One region of the Caldanaerobius fijiensis DSM 17918 genome, then DNA from elsewhere that is predicted to be linked to it. Evidence: riboswitches for the same ligand, from Rfam matches in the RefSeq annotation. Region 1 holds a riboswitch; each other region holds the start of a gene.
The links. A riboswitch is a leader RNA that binds a small molecule or an ion and turns the genes downstream of it on or off. The one in region 1 is predicted to bind cyclic di-AMP.

Region 1 (9,390 bases):
GAGGCTCACTATCAGCGATAGACATACTGGTTACGCTGTATTTTGACGTTATGAGAATAGACCCCGAAAATCCCAGATGGGAAGACAGGGATAGATTTGTATTGTCCAAAGGCCACGCAGCGCCGGCATTGTACGCCGTACTGGCAGAAAGGGGCTATTTCCCCAAAGAAGAGCTGATAAAGCTCAGGCAGACAGGCTCAATGCTGCAGGGCCATCCCGACATGAAAGGCACCCCTGGAGTAGACATGACCACAGGCTCATTGGGGCAAGGATTATCAGCAGCCAATGGAATGGCACTGGCTGGGAAGCTGGACAAAAAAGACTACAGGGTATACGTGATGTTGGGAGATGGAGAGATACAGGAAGGCATGGTATGGGAAGCAGCCATGACATCAGCCCATTACAAGCTGGACAACCTAACCACCTTTTTAGACTACAACAAGTTACAGATAGACGGAGCCAACGACGAAGTAAAGACCATAGAGCCAGTAGCAGACAAATGGAAAGCCTTCGGATGGAACGTATTAGAGATAGACGGACACGACTACGAAGAGATAAAAAAAGCGGTAGAGAAAGCGAAAGAGACAAAAGGCAAACCCACAATGATAATAGCCCACACCATAAAAGGCAAAGGAGTATCCTTTATGGAAAACCAGGTAGAGTGGCACGGGAATGCGCCCACCGAAGAGCAAAAAGAAAAAGCGCTGAAAGAATTGGGGGATAGGAATGAATAAGATAGCGACGAGAGAATCCTACGGAAAAGCACTAGCAGAGATAGGAGAGCACAACAAAGACATAGTAGTACTTGATGCCGACCTATCAAAATCTACCAAGACAGCAGACTTTGCGAAAAAGTTTCCCGAGAGGTTTTTCAACGTAGGCATATCGGAACAGGACCTCATGGGGACAGCGGCAGGGCTAGCCACATGCGGCAAGATACCCTTTGCTAGTTCCTTTGCCATATTCGCCACAGGAAGGGCGTTTGAGCAGATAAGGAACTCCATAGCCTATCCGAAGTTAAACGTAAAGATAGCAGCAACCCATGCAGGGATAACAGTAGGAGAAGACGGAGCCACTCACCAATCGGTAGAAGACATAGCGATAATGAGAGCAATACCGGGGATGGTAGTGATAAATCCAGCGGATGACGTAGAAGCCAGGGCAGCGGTAAAAGCAGCGGCAGAGTACAAAGGGCCCGTATATATAAGGCTAGGTAGGCTGAGCGTACCCGTAATATATGAAGAAGACAACTACAGATTTGAGATAGGGAAAGGGATAGTGCTAAAAGAAGGGAAAGATGTAACGATAATAGCCACAGGGATAATGGTAGCGGCAGCATTAGAAGCATATGAGATATTAAAAGGCAAAGGGATAGAAGCAAAGGTGATAGACATACACACCATAAAGCCAATAGACGAAGAGCTGATAATCAAGGCGGCACGGGAGACAGGAGCCATAGTGGCAGCAGAAGAGCACAGCGTAATAGGAGGATTAGGGTCAGCGGTATGCGAAATAGTAAGCGAGAGGGTGCCGGTACCCGTAAGGCGCGTAGGTATAAAGGACATGTTTGGGCAATCAGGAAAGCCCGATGAGTTGGTGAAATTGTACCATCTGACGCCGGATAATATTGTAGAAGAAGCCTTAAAGGCCATAGAGCTTAAAAAGCGCAGATAAATGTCCAGCGTAGCAATGAAAAATAAGGAGAAGCTATAAAAGGATTGAAAAATTCTTTTATAGCTTTTTATTTTTGAATCAAAAAAAGACAGAAAAAGATTTAAACCATGATAGCGTTTGATATGGGAACAAAGGCATTTTAAACATATATAGGCGAAAAATGGAGAAAGAGTGAGAAAACGTGAGCAATATTCAAAAAAAAGCAGCGAATATTCGGCGAATTTGGTCAAATTTGAACTTCAAAAATGTTTGTTTTTATGGTAAGTTAGACTAATATTAGTAACTTATTAAAGTTTTTTTAAAAAGGACTTATAAAACAGAATGAAAAGGAGGGAATTATCGATCAATAAAGCAAGTCAATTAAATTAATTAACAAACAATTCTGTAAATCATAAACTGTAAGCAGGGAGGTGATTATCAAAACTTATTGCAAAGTAATTATACCTAATATATGTTTGGTAGAATAAGGCAAAGTAAAATTAAAAATGTTGTATAAGAGGGGAGGAGTCAAGTTGGATCAAAGAAAATTATCAGCTTTTTTGTTGACTGTACTATTTTTAATAGGAATATTAATTGCGGGCTGTAATAATAGAATGACAAAGGTAACTCAAATAACTGCAAACACTAGTGATGTTAAATATAACAAAGGGAAAATATGGAGAGAACAGCAAGCTGGTTGGCCAAAACCACCTTTATTTCAAGGAAATCCATACGGTGCTGGTGGAATAGGTACAGCATGGACGTTTACTATGGAAGGATTATACCAATGGGTAAGATCTACCGATAAGATTTATCCAAGGTTGGCAATAGATATGCCCAAGGATGAGGGAAATAAAACTATCATAAAATTGAGAAAAGGAGTAACGTGGAACGATGGAAAACCGTTTACCAGCAAAGATGTTTGGGCTTATTACATTTTAAATAACGGTGCTTTTATATGTAAATTTTTGAAAAGTGTAGAGATTCCCGATGACTATACAGTGATTTTTACCTGGAACGACCCTCAGCCCAATCCAAGGGTAAAACAATTACTAATAGCAATGGATTGGCAAGCCACAATACCATATCACATATATGGTAAATATGTAGATAAAGCTGCTGAACTCTTAAAGAGCGCAAAACCTGCTCAGGATATTGATAAGAGAGGAGCTTTTGGTCTTTATATTGATCAACACTTGAGTGATGAATTGTCAAAGAACTGGCAGGAATTTACCAAATGTAGTCCCAAATATCCTATTGGTACGGGCGCATTTAAAGTAGTTAATGTAACGCCATCTCATATGATACTCAAGAAGAGACCAGATTATTGGAATGCAAAAAATGTAAAGTTCGAAGAGGTAGATTTAGTTCAGATGCCGGATCAAGCGCAGCAATATGCAATGTATAAGACAGGAAAATACGATAGAGGCGATGGAACGCCACCAAAAGATATAATAGAAAATTTATTATCGTCAAATAAGGATTTAATACACTATCAAATGTTTGATTCGAGTGGTGATTTTGGATTTGTATTTAATATCAAAAAGCCTCCTTTTGATGATGTGAGATTTAGGCGAGCCCTAATTTATGCTTTCGATAAGACTAAGATTCGTGAAGTAGGAAACTATTACGGTAAAGAAACAATAGGATATTCAATAATGGCCATGCCTTTGAGCATGATTAAAGACTGGGTACTACCTGAAGTCCAAGAAAAAATGACAAAATATAAATATGATCCCGAAAAAGCAGCACAACTTTTGAAAGAAATTGGATGGACAAAAGGCAGTGATGGTATTTGGAGAGATAAAAACGGTAAAGTTTATAATTTCATAATAGGTACCGCGGGTTATTATGCATTAGGACCAGCAGCTGAAATATGTGCGGAGCAGCTTACTAAATTCGGTATGCCGACCAAAGCACTATATGTAGATGGGACGGTCTATTGGGACAATGCACAAAGTAAACACTTGTACGATATGTCGACAGACTGGATTGATGCCAACTGGGGACCTATAACAGTACCATATTGGGCCTTATCTAACTTTTACTGGGGTTTTGCAAAAAATGCAGGTAATTTTCCAGTTGTGGAAAAAGGGCCTAATAAAGGACAGCTCAATATGATACTTCCTGGCTCTGATGGAAAACTTGTTGATATAGATAAAGTCCTAAAGAAGATGTTATATATGAATGATGAAGAAATGAAAAAAGCCGCCAGCGACCTAGTATGGATTGCCAATGAAAATGCTTTTGGATTAGATTGGTTCCAAAATGTTACAGGCACGTGGTTTAATATGAAGACTACAAAAATGAGGGGTGGTTGGCCAATGCAAGATTTAATTAAAAAATATAATAGAAATATGCCTTTGCCGACAGATCCAGAAGATGCAGAGAGAATAGCTGAAACTAATTTGGGATTTGCGGGTATTCAAATGGTTGTAGATGGTGATTTTATGCCTAACTGATTTGCAGTCTCAAAATAAAAGGTGAAGATATATTCTGACAGCTGCAAAAAAAGAGGATATGAATTAGCAATGACAGATCTGGATAGGCTTATTATAAGAAAATGGCTTTTCTGAGGTAGATGGCTTTACGGTTAACATAGGGAGTATAGCTCAGCCAATCGTAAATAGTCCTCTTACTGATTATGCCAATGTGTTGCTATATGCTGAGAACAACTACGTGTCAATATACAATAATCTGGGCATGCTCAACACAGCTTCGATGATCTCCATGCTTTTGTCGCCGGGTCAATTGTTTAATGCTTGGGTAAATGTCACAACTAGGCATAAAGTTTACTATAATAAAACCATTTGATATAAGTACGCCATGAAATTTGGCTAAAGGCCTATACAGTTTCGGTAACGATACTATCTATAAGGCTTATAGCTTAATAAATTATAGTTGCTTTATTTGGTGCGTCAAGGATAAAGTAAACGAGCTTCGCTTGCCCTTAACGCACCTTTATCTTTATTAATATAATCTAACCAGCCTTGCAGTAGGGCTAAGTTTTCTATATCTGGCAGGTGTGATAATCAGGAGCAGGAGAGCTTGCTAGCAGGAAATCCAATGTTCCTGAAGAGCCAGGCTGGGAAGAAGCCTATTCCCTTCAGGGGGATGAAGAAGTTACATAATAAAGCTAACATAGGTTCAATATACCTGTATTGCCATCAAATTAATATAGATTTATTTGCGAGTATTTGTTAATATAATATTAAACATGTTACAAAATTATTAACAAATCATAAAGCCGAATCTCCGAAAGGAGTACGGGGGATTTTTTTCAGGGGTGAATCTCGTGTGACGAGTAGGGTGTGTCCTCGACCCGAACCCGGCAACTAACCTCGGAGGCGAAGGAGGAGGAAGAATTTATGTTAAAATCAAAAAAAGCCAGGGTTTTCTTGGCGACAGTTTCTTTATCTCTTACTTTAGTGCAAACCGCATATGCCGGCACTTATAAAGTAGTAGCAGGTGATTCTCTTTACAAGATAGGAAATCTTTTTAACACCACAGCCAGCACTATTATGAAATATAATAATCTTAAAGATACGTATATTTACCCTGGACAGGTTTTATATGTACCATCGGACACATATACGGTAAAAGCCGGCGATAGCTTATACCTTATAGCTAAAAAGTACGGCATATCACTTTATTCCTTGCGAAAAGCCAATAACAAATGGGATGACTACATATATCCCGGACAGGTGCTTAATATACCGGGCTCTACACCAACGACAGGATCAAGTTATGTTTCCGACAATGGGAATAGTGTTTATCAGGAACCATCCAGGGGTTCTGTTTATAGAGGCGTTATTACGTATTCGCTGAGCGATTTGGATCTATTGGCGAGGCTGATAACGGCAGAGGCTGACGGGGAGCCGTATGAAGCCAAAGTTGGCGTAGGAGCTGTGGTAATTAACAGGGTGAAGGATTATCGTTTTCCCAATACTATAAGTGATGTCATTTACGAGAAAACCGATGGATATTATCAATTTACGCCTGTAGAAAATGGCTGGATAAACAAACCTGCATCAGAGGAAGCAAAAAAAGCGGCATATGACGCGTTGCACGGCAGTGATCCAACTCATGGCGCGCTATTCTATTTTGATGATAGCGCAACGAACAGCTGGCTGTGGTCACAACCCATAGCTGCGAGGATTGGCAGGATGGTGTTTACGTATCTTAAGTAATAGAAAAAATAAATATATAAAGCAGTAAAAGAGCATGTTACATGCTCTTTTACTGCTTTTTGGTGCCATTTATTATGTTATTGATTGTATCTTTAATCTTATCAGTTATTTTTTGATTTGTTGTATTATTGCTGTTTTGGGGAGTCTGATTGCTGCTATTTGTGCTCTGGTCGGGAGCTGTGTTGCCATTTTGATTGCTCGGGGTATTTGGCGTAGTGTTGTTTTGGCTCTGATCAGGATTGCTGTTGCTGTTTTGGTCGCTGGACGTATTTTGGTTTGGGGTATTTTGCGAACCAGAGTTTGGTGGCGAATTAGTTTTGCCGTTATTGCCTCCGCCAGGAGTTAACTCTGGCTTGGTGGTGTGTACATCGCAGACTTGTGTGGGCAGTACGTATTTGCCATCCTGCGTGTATTTGTTTAGTTCAGGCGGTCTGTCAGGTGGGTTTATAAATACGCGGGTTTGTACAAACTCAGGTGGACAGTTATTTGTTGCCAATTTGCCCGTGGATATATCTATCTTTGCAGATACGTGTACTTTACAGTAAGTAGTAGGTACCGTGCCTTGTATAAATATTTCCTTGTATACCCTATCTCCTCGAGGATCCTGCCGGCAAAGGTCTGTTGGCAAATCTCCAGAGTCTTTGCATACATATGCGCTGACAATACCGTCTGGTTTGCTAAAATCGGTGTATTTCATGCCGCTGTGCACCTGCTGCATAACTGCTTTCCACATCATGGCAGGATATGAACCACCTACTACGCGCTTTCCATACCTATCTATCATGGTTTTTGGTTGATCGTACCCCATCCAGACGACACCAACATAGTGTGGGGTAAAACCAGCAAACCATGCGTCGCGGTAATCTTCGGTCGTGCCTGTTTTGCCTGCCACGGGCATATTAGGCAGCAGCGCATTGGTTCCTGTACCTGCTCTTACAGCTGATTGCATCATATTGGTTACAATGTAGGCTACCTGTGGAGTCACTACGACCCTTTTTACAGGCCTGTTGTCTATCACCACGTTATCATTGCGATCCAGTACTTTAGTGAAAGTTATAGGTTTTACGTAGACTCCTCCGTTAGCTAAAGCCCCATATGCCCCAGCCATTTCTAAAGGAGTGACGCCTTGCGTAAGGGCACCCAGTGATAAGGCCGCAGGTGAGAGGCTATCAGCATGGGTTAAAGTGAGCCCAAAACGAATGCCGTATTTATAAGAGGTTTGAACGCCCAGGGCCATTACCAGTTTAGCTGCAGGAACATTAATAGAATTTTGCAATGCTGTCCTTAATGTTACTAGGCCTCTGTAATAACCCGACTCATAATTCTTTGGACTCCATGGACCACTTCCTTTGATCTCAAAGGTTACAGGAGCGTCGTCTATCACCGATGCAGCTGTATAACCATTATCTATTGCAGGGGTATATACTGTTATGGGCTTTATGGATGAACCGGGTTGGCGGCGACTTACAGCTCTGTTCAGCAAGAATTTTCCTTCCTGACTTCCTCTACCCCCTACCATTCCCTTTACTTCTCCGGTTTTTGGATCTAATACTACCATTGCTCCCTGGGGTTCTAATATGTTTTCGCCTTCATGGTTCTTGACGATTTCATCTCTAGGAAATAATTTATTGTTTTTGAAGTTTTGCTCAATGGCATCTTGTATTCTGAGATCCATGGTAGTATATATCTTATATCCGCCTGTGTATATCTTTTTTAAAGCTTCATTGCGGGTGATATTGTCCCTTTTTTCAAGTTCGCTGGCGACATCTTCTATCACCTGGTCTATAAAGTATTGATGCTGATAATCTCTTATTCCTTCAGCACTTTTATAGACGAGTTTTTCAGCCTTTGCTTTCTCATATTCCTCTTTGGTTATATAACCGTTTTGTAACATCATGTAGAGTACCAATTCCTGTCGCTTCTTTGCCTCTTTGGGATTGGCATACGGTGAATAAAGCGATGGATTATTGGTGATACCGGCTATCAAAGCTGATTCTGCCAGGTCCAGTTTACTTACATCTTTACCAAAGTAAACAAGCGATGCAGCTTCAACGCCGTATGCATTGACGCTGGGGCTACCTAAAAAGATGGTGTTTAAATATGCTTCCAGTATCTGGTCTTTTGAATACATATTTTCAATCTGCCATGCCAGGACAGCTTCCTGAATTTTGCGCCTTAACGACTTTTCGTCTGTTAACATCGTATTTTTAACAAGCTGTTGAGTTATGGTACTGCCGCCTTCTGAAAAACTTCTCGATTTTATGTCGGCGATCAGTGCACCAAAGATACGTTTAAAATCCAGGCCGTGATGCTCTCTGAATCTTTGATCTTCTATCGCTATAACTGCGTTTTGGAGATGTTTGGGTATTTTTGAAATGGGTACCCATAAACGATTATTGACACCATGTAATAAAGCAACTCTTTGCCAATTGCCATTGGAATCTTTTGCATATATGGAAGTGGATAAATTCTGTTCTAACAACGCGTCTGGCGAAAGCTTTGGCGTAGAATTGATAATAGCCAATACTTTTCCACCCGCAGCACCTATGGCGACGGCCAGAGCCAACATTATTACCAGCAATGTTATTCTTAGTATGCTAACTTTTTTTTTGCGTTTAGGTTTAACGGGTGATCTCGGTTCGGCCATCTTACAAGCCTCCTTAATAGTAATGTATTTATATTACAATTATATCATATAAAATCCTTTAACACTATAAATTTTAATATCATATAATGAAAGCAGGAGGTGTTATGTTGAATTTGCGCCGTAAATATCCGTGGGTTCATAATAAGCGCCTTGGGGTTTATAAAGGGAAAGGATATATTTTCATTGTGGTATTATTAATTATATTCGTCTGTTTGTACATAATTGACATAAAAATAGAACCTATAGTTCTCGCTCTTTCAGAGGCACAAGCTCGAGTTCTGGCGATTAAATCCATTGACAGTGCCATATACAAAAACGTTGTACAAAATATCAATTATAATGATCTGGTGTATGTCCGGACAGACAAAAACGGAAAAATCGCCATGGTACAATCCAATATTGTAGAAATGAATAAAATAGCGGCCAAGACATCTCTTGAGGTGCAGAAACAGCTGGACCAGATTAAATCTCAAAGGGTATATGTACCTTTAGGAAGCCTGTTCAGCAGTCAGCTCTTTGCAAATCTAGGGCCTCGGTTGCCTGTAAGCATACTACCAGTAGGAACTGTTGAAGTGGATTTCAGGACACAGTTTGATAAAGCAGGTATAAATCAGACGAGGCACAGGATTTTTTTGATAGTAGATGGGAAAGTGCGGATAGTTGCACCTCTTTCTAGCAAAATACTAAGTGTGGTCACAGAGATTCCCATCGCAGAGAATATAATAATAGGAGATGTTCCTAACAGCTATTATGATACTACTGATGATAAGCTGAAGATTCCTGTAAAGTGACGATTTTGCAAAAGCTTACCTTTATGTTATAATTTTCTTTGTAAATTTATTTTTTGAGGAGGTCTAAAAATGGGAGACGAAAAAACTCTAGGTGAAGAGTTATCAGAAA
Region 2 (9,390 bases), on a different contig from region 1:
GTAGTAGCTTCTCCTGTTTCAAAGGCCACAATCGAACCTGTATTTCGCTCAGGTATTTCCCCTTTATATGGCTCATAGCCGATGAATATGTGATTCATTATTCCATTGCCTTTGGTATCTGTCATAAACTGCGGCCTATAACCTATAAGTCCTCTTGAAGGTATCTTAAACTCCAATTTGATTCTACCATCCGGCATCGTAAACATATTCATCATTTCTGCTTTTCTCGGCCCTAACTTTTCCATGACTACTCCCATAAATTCTTCAGGAATTTCCACAGTAAGCTGTTCCATTGGCTCACACAATACACCGTTTATTCTCTTCATAATGACAGTGGGCTTCGATACCTGAAATTCATAGCCTTCACGCCTCATAGTTTCAATAAGTATAGAAAGATGCAACTCACCCCTACCAGAAACCTTGAAACTATCGGGCGTGTCTGTTTCCTCAACCCTCATACTTACATTTGTTTTCATTTCTCTAAACAGCCTATCTCTAAGATGCCTCGACGTGACGTACTCGCCTTCTCTACCAGCAAAAGGACTATTATTGGTACTAAATGTCATAGTAACCGTAGGTTCATCTATGTCTACAAAGGGAACAGCTTCAGGGTGATCTATGTCACACAGCGTTTCACCTATATTTACATCTTCCAAGCCCGATATAGCTACAATATCCCCTACACAAGCTTTTTCCACCGCTATCCTCTTCAAGCCACTATACATATATAACTCAGCAATTTTTGCATTAACTGTACCACCATCTCTTTTACACACGACGATATTTTGACCGGTTTTTATCGTTCCTCTCTCAACACGTCCTATACATATTCTACCAATATAGTTATCGTGTTCCAGTGTAGTTACAAGCACTTGCAGCGGCGCATCAATCTCGCCTCTGGGAGCTGGAATATATTTAAGTATCGCATCAAAAAGAGGTCTTAAATCTGATGAATCGTCATCAATAGAATTTTTTGCGATCCCTTCTCTGGCAGACGCATATATAACTGGAAAATCAATCTGGTCATCATCTGCCCCCAGCTCAATAAAAAGCTCGAGAATCTCATCAACAACTTCATTCACCCTCGCATCAGGTCTATCTATCTTATTTATGACAACGATAGGTTTAAGATTTAAGGCAAGAGCCTTTTTCAATACAAATCTGGTCTGTGGCATAGGCCCTTCAAAAGCGTCAACAAGTAACAGCACACCGTCCACCATTTTTAACACGCGCTCAACCTCACCACCAAAATCAGCATGACCTGGTGTATCTACTATATTTATAGTCACACCGTTATAGGTAACAGCCGTATTCTTTGCAAGTATTGTTATGCCTCTCTCTCTTTCCAGCTCATTGGAATCCAATATCCTTTCTTCCACCTGTTGGTTGGCTCTAAATATGCCACTTTGCTTCAACATACCATCTACGAGGGTGGTTTTCCCATGGTCAACATGTGCTATTATAGCGATATTTCTTATGTCATCTCTTGTGATTTCCTGCATCAAATTTAACCCCTTTCTGAAATAAAAAAAGGATACTAACGTACCCATTTTAATACACATCTAAATTTAAATTATATCATATTTTAGCGTAAACTGCAAAATTGATACTTACCTAACGCTATCACCGCGTTAGGTTTTTCAAGGTGATTAATCTTTTAGATAACGCCTGGCAGTGACATATGTCTCATTATAATAACCTGAAAGTTCACTTATGATGACACCCTTTCGGGCCGATGAGCTATGTATAAAATGATTATCACCTATGTAAATACCCGCATGATTTATACCTCTGCTCCCGTTTGTAGCAAAAAAGACTAAATCACCTGGAATTAAATCGTTTCTCGATACATATATACCATGGCTCCCTTGCTCATCAGCTGTCCTCGGCAGCGAAATGCCAAAATGTCTATAAACATATGAGGTAAATCCCGAACAATCAAAACCAGATGGCGACGAACCACCATATACATAGCGTGTACCCAAAAAATTCTTAGCATATTCTACAATTTTCTGGCCATTGACTCCATTTACCCTTTCCACCGAACCTCTTGATGCAGTTTCAATGCTTATTGATACATAAGTACCATAAACCCACCCAGCTCTTCCGTCACTTAGTACAACATTAAACCAACCATCCCTTTGCCCTTTGACTATAACAGGTTGTCCTTTTTCTAGCGTAGCAATCACTTTTGATTTTATGCTGCTATCGCTTCTCATATTGACATTACTAGCCTTTATAAAAGCTTTTCTTTCGATAACACCTCTAGACACACTTTCCACTGGATTTTGTATTTTTGCGTATTTTCCATATATCCAGCCTTCTTTCCCATTTGTTAATCTTATACGGTACCATCCATTTGAATAACCCAAATAAATTACTCGATCATTCTTATTTAGAGATGCAATAATTTTACTGTTAAGTCCCGCTCCACTTCGAACGTTTACATTATTTCCTGTGATAATCGCATAATTATCTGCATACACATACTTTAAAGGCGCAAAAATAGTTAAACCAAATACTAAAACTCCATAAAAAAATCTCTGATATCTTTTATTCATTCTTTTCTCCTTCCTTTAGCCTCCGGGGTTAGCTGACGGGTTCGGGAAAGGAAGCTGCCCTACCATAATTTTGTTATGGATTCACCCCTTCATATAGGTTCCCCCGTACCTTTTACGGATTCGGCTATTATTTTCAAAATCCTAAAACTTCACCTATTATTACCACATGCATTCTATCAATTGGCTGTTTGCCAATGATCACAGTGCAATTACTTATATTTTCAGGCGTCGTATTAAACCTTCTGGCATTCATTACTGCAGCCACTTCTTTACAACGCTTTATTCCCGCGTCTATATCACTTACAACTTTATTGATGCCTGTCACCACAATAACCTTTTTGGGACCATATATCATAGCTGCTACCCTGTTACCATTACCATCTATATTGATAAGATGCCCATCTAAAGTTACAGCGTTAGTACCCGTGACGAACACATCTGCCAAAAGCGCATTCCGTTTAGCATCTTCAATTTCCTCCGGCGAAGCCCCTTCTTTATATCTATCGTAAAGGACATATTTACTCGATCTGAATTCTTTAATTAAGTCCAGTTCATTTAAGGTCATCGAACCGCCTAAACCTATGCTGCTCCCCTCTGGTATTAGATCCAGAACTAGTCTGCGAGCAGATGCTATATCTTTTACATAATAACCTTTTATGTTATTCTTCTCCAAAGCTCTTATAACTTTATTTGCCATGTCTTCATAATACCAAAGCCTATATTCGTTCAATTATATCCCCCCTCTTCATCTTAACTTTTACATTTAACTATTCGACATATAAACAAAAAATCCTTCATTATTATTAAAAATTCATTTCAAATTTATTAATAAAGTATAAAAAAATAGTGAGCATATAAGCTCACAACCAATTTACACACACCTTGTATTTTTTACTTACGCTGCCGTCCACGTCGTACTCGTATACAAGGGCACCCCATTTTTCCACCTTAAACTCACATGTACAATCTCTGCAAAAGTACATCTTTTTACCTATCTTACCTATGTTTGTACTTTTGCAGTGTGGACACCTCATAAACTTCACCTCGCTATTTAAAGCGCTACTTTCTTTTCTTTTATACTATTTTATCCATTTTTTCTATATTTATAATAATATATCTATATGAATAAACTATAATATCATTTTCCTATTTTATCATTAAGCTCTATTATATCATTAAAAAAAATATCTTCAAGATATTTTTTTCCATTTTTACATCCTTTCTGTGAAAAATCATAATGAAGTACAAAATTATATGAGTATTGTTGTTTATGTTGTATAATTATTATACGACAGCTTTATACTTATGCAACAGAATCATGGTAATAAGAGGTGAATAAATAGTAATCATGGAAATTTACGCTGTGACGATACCTGATAAAATTGAGCAACAGCAGTTTGATGAGTTACTTAAATATATCTCCGTTGAAAAGCAAAAACGAGTCAAACAGCATAAAAGACCGCAAAATGCTTTGCAGATAATTACTGCGGACATATTGATAAGGTCCATAGTGCACAAAAAATTTAAAATAAAAAATAGCAATATAGATTTTAAGACCAATGAATATGGAAAACCGTATTTACCTGGCTTCAGTGAATTTCATTTTAATATATCTCATTCCAGAAAATGGGTGGTATGCGCAGTTGACAATATGCCCATAGGTATTGACGTAGAGTTCATAAGGCCCATTAATTTTGACATAGCCAGAAAATTTTTCTCGCACACAGAATATAACGACCTTTTTTCTAAAAGCGACTCCGAAAGATTAGAATATTTTTATGAGCTCTGGACATTAAAAGAGAGTTATATAAAAGCCGCAGGCAAAGGTATGGCTATACCGTTGAACTCTTTTTCCATACAAATCATCAATGGCAAAATCACGATAGAAAGCCAAACCCAATTTACTGATTATTATTTTAGGAAATATGATATCGATGTGAATTATAAACTAGCGGTATGCGCTAAAAATAACCTGTTTCCTGATAATATAATACATAAAAGTTTTGATCAATTATTTGAAGAAATCAATAAATAAATCGGGGTGAGAGGATTTGAACCTCCGACCCCCTGGTCCCGAACCAGGTGCGCTCCCCCTGCGCTACACCCCGCATGGCATTATCTTATTAACGTATACAATCTTCAACACAAACAAAGTATACACCAAAAAATTAAAGTTGTCAATTGCCATTTAGAATAATTCACCGGAAAGTCCTTTTAATAATTGTATTTTTATTTTTTTTCCTGGCATAAAATCGGGATTCAGATAATCGTAAGGATTTGTAGAAAAAATACTTACAATCTCTACTTCATCATTTGAATTCTTTTTTAACGTAAAAATTTTATCTTCATACTTAAGCTCAAATTTGTCATCATTAGTAATTTTGTCAATTCCCTGGTATAAAACTTCAAACGGCACAATCGTATAATACATTTTACGCCCTTCTTTCGCGTTTTGTATTAATAAGTTGTTTCAATTTCATTATGGCCTGATTCACACCTCCTACTTCATCTATAAGGCCAACATCTACAGCTTCTTTCCCTATTAATATAGTACCAACATCTGTAGCCAATTCACCCGTCCTCATCATTAGGTCAAGAAATTTCTCCCTCGTTATTTTAGAATTTCTCGCCACAAACTCTACAATTCGATCCTGCATTTTATTAAAGTATTCAAACGTCTGTGGGACTCCAATAATAAGCCCATTCATCCTGATGGGATGTACTGTCATAGTAGCGCTTGGTGCAATAAATGAATAATTTGAAGATACGGCCAGTGGAACTCCTATGCTATGTCCTCCTCCTAATACTACAGATACAGTGGGTTTTGACATGCTCGCTATCATCTCCGCTATGGCAAGACCTGCTTCTACATCACCGCCTACTGTATTTAATATTATTAAAAGACCATTTATTTTTGGATCTTGTTCAATAGCTATAAGCTGCGGTATTATATGTTCGTATTTTGTAGTCTTATTTTGAGGAGGAAGCACCAGATGCCCTTCTATTTGACCTATTATGGTGAGACAGTGAATATCTCCCAAAGCATTAGGTATCTCTGTTGTTCCCATGTTTTGTATATTTTGCAGTTGTGGATTGGGAGCTTCTGTTGAAGCAGGAGGTTCTACAACATCTCTTTCACGTCTTTCCAATATTCTCACCTCAAATTTATTTTGCACAAAAAAAGCGATAAAATACGTATTTTATTTTATCGCTCTGAAAGATTAAATTCATTATGAAGGGCTATTACAGCTTTCTTTATATCATCACCATTTATCAGGCAGGATATAGTGGAATGAGAGTCTGCTGTCTGTAAAATTTTTATATTTTCCTTCGTTAAAGCTTTTACAACTCTAGCCATAACGCCCGGCACACCTCTCATTCTCTGTCCAATTACAGATACAATTCCACAATTATGATATACATCGTATTTTAAAGAACGTTTATTTAATAACTGCTCGACCTGCTGGCTCTTATTTTCATCTACTGTAAATATCAATTTTTCTGGAAACACATTTATTAAATCGATACTTATATGATTTCTGGATAATTGATCAAAAATCTCATTTTCCAGTTTGGTATTTTCTGTTCCAAGCTCAATTCTAAATTGTACCCTATCTGTTATATGCGCTATAGCCGTTATCAACCTATCGCTATCAGCCGAAGCATAGAGTTCATTGTAATTTCCTATTATCGTACCAGGGTGATCACTCATGGTATTTTTTATAATCAGCGGAATATTAGCCCTCATAGCTACTTCAACAGCCCTTGGATGTATAACCTTTGCGCCCTGCTCGGCCATCTGGAAAACTTCACTATAATTTATCTTATCAATTATTCTGGCGTCCTGGACAATCCTAGGATCAGCGGTCATAATTCCATCTACATCGGTATATATCTCAATCGCTTCTGCTCCCAGAGCTTCTCCCAGGATACTGGCAGTAAAATCGCTACCGCCTCTGCTCAGTGTAGTTATATCGCCCTTTTCCGTTACGCCCTGAAAACCAGCCACTACCGGCACATAATCTTCTTCTAAATACTCAAGGATTCTATAGGGCTCTACCCTCAATACCTCTGCATTGCCAAAGTTCTCATTTGTTATAATGCCCGCCTGAGCACCTGTAAGTGCTACAGCCTTGACCCCTTTATTGAGAAGACTGCTCGCCATAACTACAGATGATATTATTTCTCCACATGACATCAACAGATCTAATTCTCTTAATGAGACATATGGGCCCTGAGCTTTAACAAGATTTATAAGGGTATCTGTAGCATACGTATCTCCTTTTCTGCCCATGGCCGATACCACCACTACGCACTTATAACCCTTTTCTCTGGCTTTAAAAATTTTTTGCATGACCATCTCTCTTCGCTCAGGAGTTGCTACAGACGTACCACCAAATTTTTGCACCAAAATCTTCATCAAAATCCTCCTACACCTTTATTTACTAACTATTATATCTACTATTCTTATTAAATTCAACTACAATAATGTCTGAACCGATCTTTTTAATGTTTTCCCATGGAATTTTAAGGACAGATCTTTCAGAAGACCTGAAAGAAAGTCTCCTACCGCTATTAATCAAGAATGCTTCTATTTTCCCCGTGTTCTCATCGATCAACAAATCAGCATCTTCCAGCAGCCCAAGCTTAGTCCCATCGCTTAAATTTATAATCTCTTTCCCTCCAAATCGGCTAAGTCTCACCATATCACCTCACAAAACATCAGAAACCCTGCCTATTTTAAACCCATTGCGTTTTAATTCGTTTACAATGGTAGGTAAGGCCTCCACAGTATCCTTGGTAGGGTGCATCAGAATTATTGCACCGTTATGGTATTTCTTGAGCACACGGTTAACAACAGCAGGAGTACCATCACCCCTCCAATCTATAGTATCAACGCTCCACATGATAACCTTATGTCCCAGTTCCTCTGCAACCTTAACGGTTGTATCGTTAAAATCACCATAAGGTGGAGCAAATAGTAAAGGTACTTGTCCTGTTATCGATTTAAGCAATTCATCGTTTTTTAAGATGTCTTTTTTTATCTGTTCTGTGGACAGCGTGCTGTACTTTACATGAGTATAACCGTGACTACCAATTTCGTGGCCTTTTTGATAAATCTCTTTTACAATGTTCTTGTTTTTTTCTGCCCAATTTCCTTCAAAAAAAAATGTTATTTTTATTTTTTGGCTGTCGAAGTAGTCCAGCATCTGTGTTAAATACTCATCACCCCATGCGACGTTACAGGCAAACGCCACTGTTTTGGTCTTATCACTTCCTTTATAAATCGGATCCTGGTTCATCGTATTAACCGCTTTACTATTAAAAAGCAAAACCATGAGAACAATTATAAGAACTACAATTGCGACTGCAATAAAAACATAAGTTTTTTTAGGTTTTATATAATAGATTTTCATGTAATCCCCTCCTTTCACCTTACACTCTATTGTATTTTTGTTTGTAAAATTTTATAACCAGTATAGAAATAATAAAAAAATAACTTGATGCCTAACTAATATAAAAACATAGGACTGGATAAACTTAACTCATAAGCTCATCCAGCCCTATTTGCTATAAACATTCTATTTTAAAAAATAAACATTACTTCCATAAAATATCTCTTTAATACACGGTGACATCACTGAAAAATCTCTTTCTTTCTATATACTTCTTTGAACCACCTAACTGAAAACTACCTTTTAACCTAATATCATCTGAGGAGCTACCAATCATCACTTCAAACGTTCCTGGTTCTACGACAAGTTTATAATCTTTATCTGTAAACGCCAACTGTTCTTCATACAGCTTAATTGAAACCCTCTTTGTCTCCCCGGGTTTAAGGTGTATCCTCTTAAATCCTTTTAATTCTTTCAATGGCCTTACGACGCTTGCAATAACATCCCTTATGTATAGCTGAACAACCTCATCGCCTTCTATATTGCCTGTATTCTTTACATCAAAGCTTACAATTATACCTTCATCATCGGGTGATATGCTTAAATTGTCATAATTAAAAGTGGTATAACTTAACCCGTGACCAAACGGATATACAGGTTTTAACTTGTGGTAGACATAATCATGGCAAGATGATTGCTTTATATTATACGTAAAAATCGACTGTCCAGAATTTTGCGGTATGGTGACTGGCAATTTTCCACCCGGGTTATAATCTCCAAATAACACATCGGCAATGGCATTTCCACATTCTTCTCCCGGAAACCAGGCCTCAAGTATAGCATCTATATTTTTTGCCGCCCACTCTATCGCCAGCGGCCTTCCGTTTATGAGCACAAGCACCACTGGTTTGCCGGTATTATACACAGCTTTCAGCAAGTCCAATTGCACACCTGGCAAATCAAGTTCATCTCTATCCTTGCTTTCACCTGTCATACAATCAGGTGCAAATCCTGACTTTTCGCCCAATACTACGACAGCTACTTCAGCCTTTTTCGCCGCTTCTACCGCTTCCGTGAAGCCATCTTTTGATGGATCAGATAAATCGCAACCCTTAGCATATAATATTTCAGCACTTGTTCCTATCTTGGCTCTTATGCCATCAAGAACGGTAACCGTCTTGACAGAAGGTTCGCTACAATTAAGATGCGCCGTATATGCGTAGTCCCCATATACATTCCTAAATGTGTCCGCATTTGGACCTATTACTGCAATTGATTTAATATCCTTACTTAGAGGAAGTATACCATTCTCATTTTTCAACAGTATTATAGACTCTCTCGCTATATCTCTTGCCAAATACCTCTGGTCTTCCGTATCGAATACGCCATTGACTTTACTTGTGTCCACATAAACACATTCAAATATACCAAGT
Region 3 (4,421 bases), on a different contig from region 1:
TTTATTAAGTGTTGTCTTTTTTAGAGTTTTTGAGGCCTTTATTTTTCAAGGTTCCAAAAAATACCACTTGACATTACACCGCTTGTCTTTAAACAGCTCCTCCAATTGTTCTTTATTTTTAACACTGGTCAATGCCAATAACCTGTCATGAGGCATGATTTGGCTATCTCCTTTAGGGAAAATTACGCTTCCATCTCTTATAATCGATACAATAATACAATCTCCTGGGAAACTTATATCTCTTATTTTTTTCCCCACTAATTTAGAATCATCATCAATATCAGCTTCTACGATGGTCATATCTCCACTATCAAATGTAAGAAGTGTTTTCAATTTCCCAGCCACAAGCTCATTTTCGATCATATTTGCAATCAACGAGGTACTACTTACGGCCTTACCAACACCTAATTCCTTAAAGACCCTCTCATTCTTAGGGTTGTTTACCCTCGCTATCACCTTTTGTATACCAAATTTTATCTTAGCTAGCTGGCAAATAGCTAGATTGACTTCATCCTTCCCTGTTACTGCCACTACCACATCGCTATCTTCTATACCAGCATCTTCAAGATCCTGAATATTGGTCCCATCAGCATTCATCACAAATATACCCAACTCTTTTGCAATGGAATTACATCTGTCCTGATCCAATTCTATGAGTCTCACCTGATGATGTTGTTTTACCAGGGTTTTTACCAGGTAATAACCAACTTTACCCCCACCAATTACCATAATGTTCAACAAAAATACCCCCTTAAAAAATAACACCTTTTATTATGATCCTTATAGTCCAAACACTGTTTTTATCGTATCTATATACCTGTTGTCAACAGTACAGATAAGGATATCTTCTTTGTTGATTTCAAAATTGCTGTCAGGTATTAAATAAATATCACCCCTTTTAACCGCATTCAAATTAAACACACCGTTGGCTAATAAAGCATGTAACCTATTGTCATCAGGAATTTTTTTGACACTAAACTCGACGACATCAATATATTTGCTAATCTTAGCTATATACTTAATTCCATTTTCGAAAATAAATTTCCTGATATACTGTACACAAAGATCTGTTTGGCAAACCGTATCAATACCTATTTCATTAAAAAAAGCATTTTTAGCCGGTGTTAAAACCCTTGCTATAACCTTATTAACGCCGAATATATTTTTAGCTATTTGAGCAGCCATAATATTGACATTTTCATCCCTTGTAACTGCGGCAAAGACATCTGCATCTTCTATTCCGGCTTTTAAAAGTATATCCTCATCAATAGGAACCCCTTCAACCACGATTCCATTAAATCCGGTTCCCAAATTCTTAATAAATTTCGGATCTCTTTCAATTACCGCCACATCATGTCCCATATCAGAAAGAATACTGGCAAGGGTAGAACCCACATTGCTACAACCAGCTATAACAATATACATATCTATAATCTCCCCTTTATCGTCTATCTTAACTGGATTTCTCCATAGCTTGATACCAAATTTCTTTTGAAATCAATTCATCTTTGCAAAGTACACGTTCAACACCCAAATTCTTAAATACATCTTTATACTGTGGGTCATTGACAAGGCATAAAATATCGGTTTTACCAAAAACATTTTTCGCCAATTCACTAATTACCAGATTTTTTTCATCGCGATCCGATGCTGCTATTACTTTATCTGCCCTCAATATTCCGGCTCTTTTCATATCCTCTACTGAGGTTATATCACCACATATAACCAATATGCCGTCGCGTACAAGCCTCCTGATCTTGGAGTCGTCACATAATACCGATATACCGTATCCGGCTTCAAAAAACATCCTGCTCAGTATTAAGCTCATTACCCCTGAACCGATGATCAGCACAAACACCGCCATCACTCCTTAAATTGACTTATAATCATTTCTGCCGGGCAGATAACCTTTACATCAATATCCTTGAAAATAGGTATTTTTTCCGCATTTGATATCATTACAGCCACATTTTTTACATTAAAGTATTTCCTGGCAATCTGAGAAATCATTATATTTACATCATCATCACCTGTAACCACCAGAGCAATGTCTGCACTGGCTAAAAAACTATGCTGTAATACACCCATATCTGTAGCGTCACCAACAACCTTTATAACTCCGTTTAAATTATGGGGCAATTTATCAAACGCCCTTTCGTCTTTATCTACCACAGATATGTTATAACCTTTTTTACTGTACTCATTTACAAGATAGGAACCTGTTTCACCACAACCTATTATTACAGCTCTCATATGGCTCGCCTCCTACAAAAAAACCAGCTGAAAATTCCTTAGGATTTTACAGCTGGTTATCAGGCAACTGAACCCTGCAAGGCCCCTTTGCCCCATCTCCAAACTCTAAGATTCTATCCATTATAAAGACATAAATATATTCTCCTGTCTTTGTGCTTATATCAAAATGCACGCTTTTAACATTGGCTTCAGATATGCTACTTATGAGTTTCTCCAGCTCAGGCTTTACTATTTCCGAAAGTCTGACGCGCAATTCTTTTATAACCTTCTTACCTTCTTCCGATTGAAGCAGTGTCTTTTCAATTGGCGTCAATGCTCGCTCTAATCGCACAATAATCATATCGTGGCATATAAACGTCCTTGCACTTTCTGCACCTCTTCCAACCTTCTCCTTTTGAAATTTTATCATCAGATCACTTATCCGCGCCTCAAACTCGCCTTTAGTGCGGAATTTCAACATAACATAACACCTCCAAAATTATAGCCAGCCTTATATTTAAGGCTGGCTACAAAACATCCACACGGATGATCTGTCTCCATTTCCTTTTACCGAGCGTACCTGATAACAAGCTGCAAGCCCTTTATCAGGTCCACTCAATAAAAAAGTCACAGAAGTCAACTGTGACTTTACCTCTTTCTATGCCTACGAGGTTAGCTGTCGGGCTAGAACAGAAAGAGCATGTTCTTTTCTTTCGAAATTCGCCCCTTTGATGGTTCCCCCGTTTCACATAAGTGAATTCGGCATATTCGATTGTCTTTATTATATATCTGTAAATAATTTGTTGCAACAGCCGATAAACGCCGTAATACAGTGGGAAAACGATGTAATTTATATATTTATTAGTTTTGCACGCAATAGCTCTTGCAATCTCACTCTTTCACTTTGTTATATTATATTATTCTCGAGATCGAATAATTATTGATCTTAAAAAAAGAAAACGTAAAACTATCTAATTCTAAACGCCGCAGGATATTCTTTAGGCTCGCATCCTGTAACATCAATAATCAATGCCTGTTCATCACGAGTCCATTGGAGCGGCACATCATATCCTATAAGCTCTACTTTATCGATGTGCGGCAGAGCAAACTGTGAATTTGTTCCCAGTGTTTTTATGGTTATACGCCCATTCTCCGGCCATTTAAGGACAATGGCGTATAAAGTATCTCCTTTTGTAGTAAAGCGTATATCCTCACTCGTAAACGCACTCCGATGCGTATCAGTAAAAGCACCTTCAGCGACCTTTGTAGGTCCTTCACCAAAGATTTTCCACGGTCGCGTTCCATAGATGGCCTCCCCGTTAACCTTGAGCCAACCTCCAATTTCCATGAGGATTTCCTGTTCTGGCTCCGGTATGGTACCATCAGGCTTCGGCCCAATGTTGAGAAGTAGCGACCCGTTCTTGCTTACAATATCCACCAGATCACAGATGATATCATTAGGAGTCTTGTAATCATGGTTCTTTATATAGCCCCATGAGTTCTTTGACACCGATGTATCTGTTTGCCAAAAACGCGGTCGAATATCCGAGAGCTGCCCTCGCTCTATATCAAATACAGCTGTTCCTTCCTCAAACGCATTATTCTTATAGTTTATAGCGACCTCTTTGTTCCATTCTGCTGCTCTATTGTAATAGTAAGCTGCAAACTTTCTGAGGTATGGCTTAAATGCAAGATTTTGTATCCACCAATCAAACCACACGATCTGCGGCTGGTATTTGTCGACCAATTCACAAGCGCGGAGCAACCAGTCTTCTAAGAATTCCTCATCAGGAGGGCTGTCCTCAACGCTGCCCAAATCTTTGGGTGCAGGCATAGCAGGGCCATAAAAATCCTTGTAGCGCGGATCTTTTACATCTGAATCAAATTTCATCCCGCCGTCAAAAAACCACCAATGTTCAGCGCGATGGCTTGAAAGGCCAAAAACCAGCCCTTTTTCTCGAACTGCTGTCGCCAGCTCTCCTATAATATCCCTCTTGGGTCCCATATTGGCGGCATTCCATCTAGAAAGAGCACTATCATACATCTGGAAACCGTCGTGATGCTCAGCCACAGGAACGACGTATCGCGCTCCTGACTTTTCAAACAAGTCAGCCCATGCCTTAGGATCAAATTTCTCCGCTTTAAACATGGGTATAAAATCCTTATAGCCAAACTGGCTCTGCGGACCA

Region 2: another riboswitch for cyclic di-AMP. It lies ahead of BUB87_RS04305 (C40 family peptidase); the one in region 1 lies ahead of BUB87_RS09050 (LysM peptidoglycan-binding domain-containing protein).
Region 3: another riboswitch for cyclic di-AMP. It lies ahead of BUB87_RS13595 (Na-translocating system protein MpsC family protein); the one in region 1 lies ahead of BUB87_RS09050 (LysM peptidoglycan-binding domain-containing protein).

What each region holds. Positions count from the first base shown of each region.
Region 1 covers NZ_FQVH01000021.1:10,756-20,145, forward strand. The annotation lists gene BUB87_RS09035 (transketolase) at 1-734, shown strand, start outside; gene BUB87_RS09040 (transketolase family protein) at 727-1,674, shown strand; gene BUB87_RS09045 (ABC transporter substrate-binding protein) at 2,187-4,115, shown strand; cyclic di-AMP (ydaO/yuaA leader) riboswitch at 4,889-5,018, shown strand; gene BUB87_RS09050 (LysM peptidoglycan-binding domain-containing protein) at 5,022-5,843, shown strand; gene BUB87_RS09055 (PBP1A family penicillin-binding protein) at 5,893-8,490, opposite strand; gene yunB (sporulation protein YunB) at 8,598-9,281, shown strand; gene BUB87_RS09065 (aminopeptidase) at 9,351-9,390, shown strand, end outside.
Region 2 covers NZ_FQVH01000006.1:61,216-70,605, forward strand. The annotation lists gene typA (translational GTPase TypA) at 1-1,502, opposite strand, end outside; gene BUB87_RS04305 (C40 family peptidase) at 1,650-2,561, opposite strand; cyclic di-AMP (ydaO/yuaA leader) riboswitch at 2,564-2,697, opposite strand; gene BUB87_RS04310 (lactate utilization protein) at 2,695-3,291, opposite strand; gene BUB87_RS14505 (hypothetical protein) at 3,422-3,595, opposite strand; gene BUB87_RS04315 (4'-phosphopantetheinyl transferase family protein) at 3,910-4,596, shown strand; tRNA gene BUB87_RS04320 (tRNA-Pro) at 4,598-4,669, opposite strand; gene BUB87_RS04325 (YlzJ-like family protein) at 4,750-4,992, opposite strand; gene BUB87_RS04330 (ClpP family protease) at 4,994-5,629, opposite strand; gene dapG (aspartate kinase) at 5,767-6,981, opposite strand; gene BUB87_RS04340 (YlmC/YmxH family sporulation protein) at 7,007-7,264, opposite strand; gene BUB87_RS04345 (polysaccharide deacetylase family protein) at 7,274-7,900, opposite strand; gene BUB87_RS04350 (glycoside hydrolase family 3 N-terminal domain-containing protein) at 8,184-9,390, opposite strand, start outside.
Region 3 covers NZ_FQVH01000063.1:75-4,495, reverse strand. The annotation lists gene BUB87_RS13615 (potassium channel family protein) at 46-729, opposite strand; gene BUB87_RS13610 (potassium channel family protein) at 781-1,425, opposite strand; gene BUB87_RS13605 (potassium channel family protein) at 1,454-1,864, opposite strand; gene BUB87_RS13600 (potassium channel family protein) at 1,864-2,253, opposite strand; gene BUB87_RS13595 (Na-translocating system protein MpsC family protein) at 2,300-2,713, opposite strand; cyclic di-AMP (ydaO/yuaA leader) riboswitch at 2,880-3,007, opposite strand; partial or broken gene BUB87_RS13590 (alpha-L-fucosidase) at 3,200-4,421, opposite strand, start outside.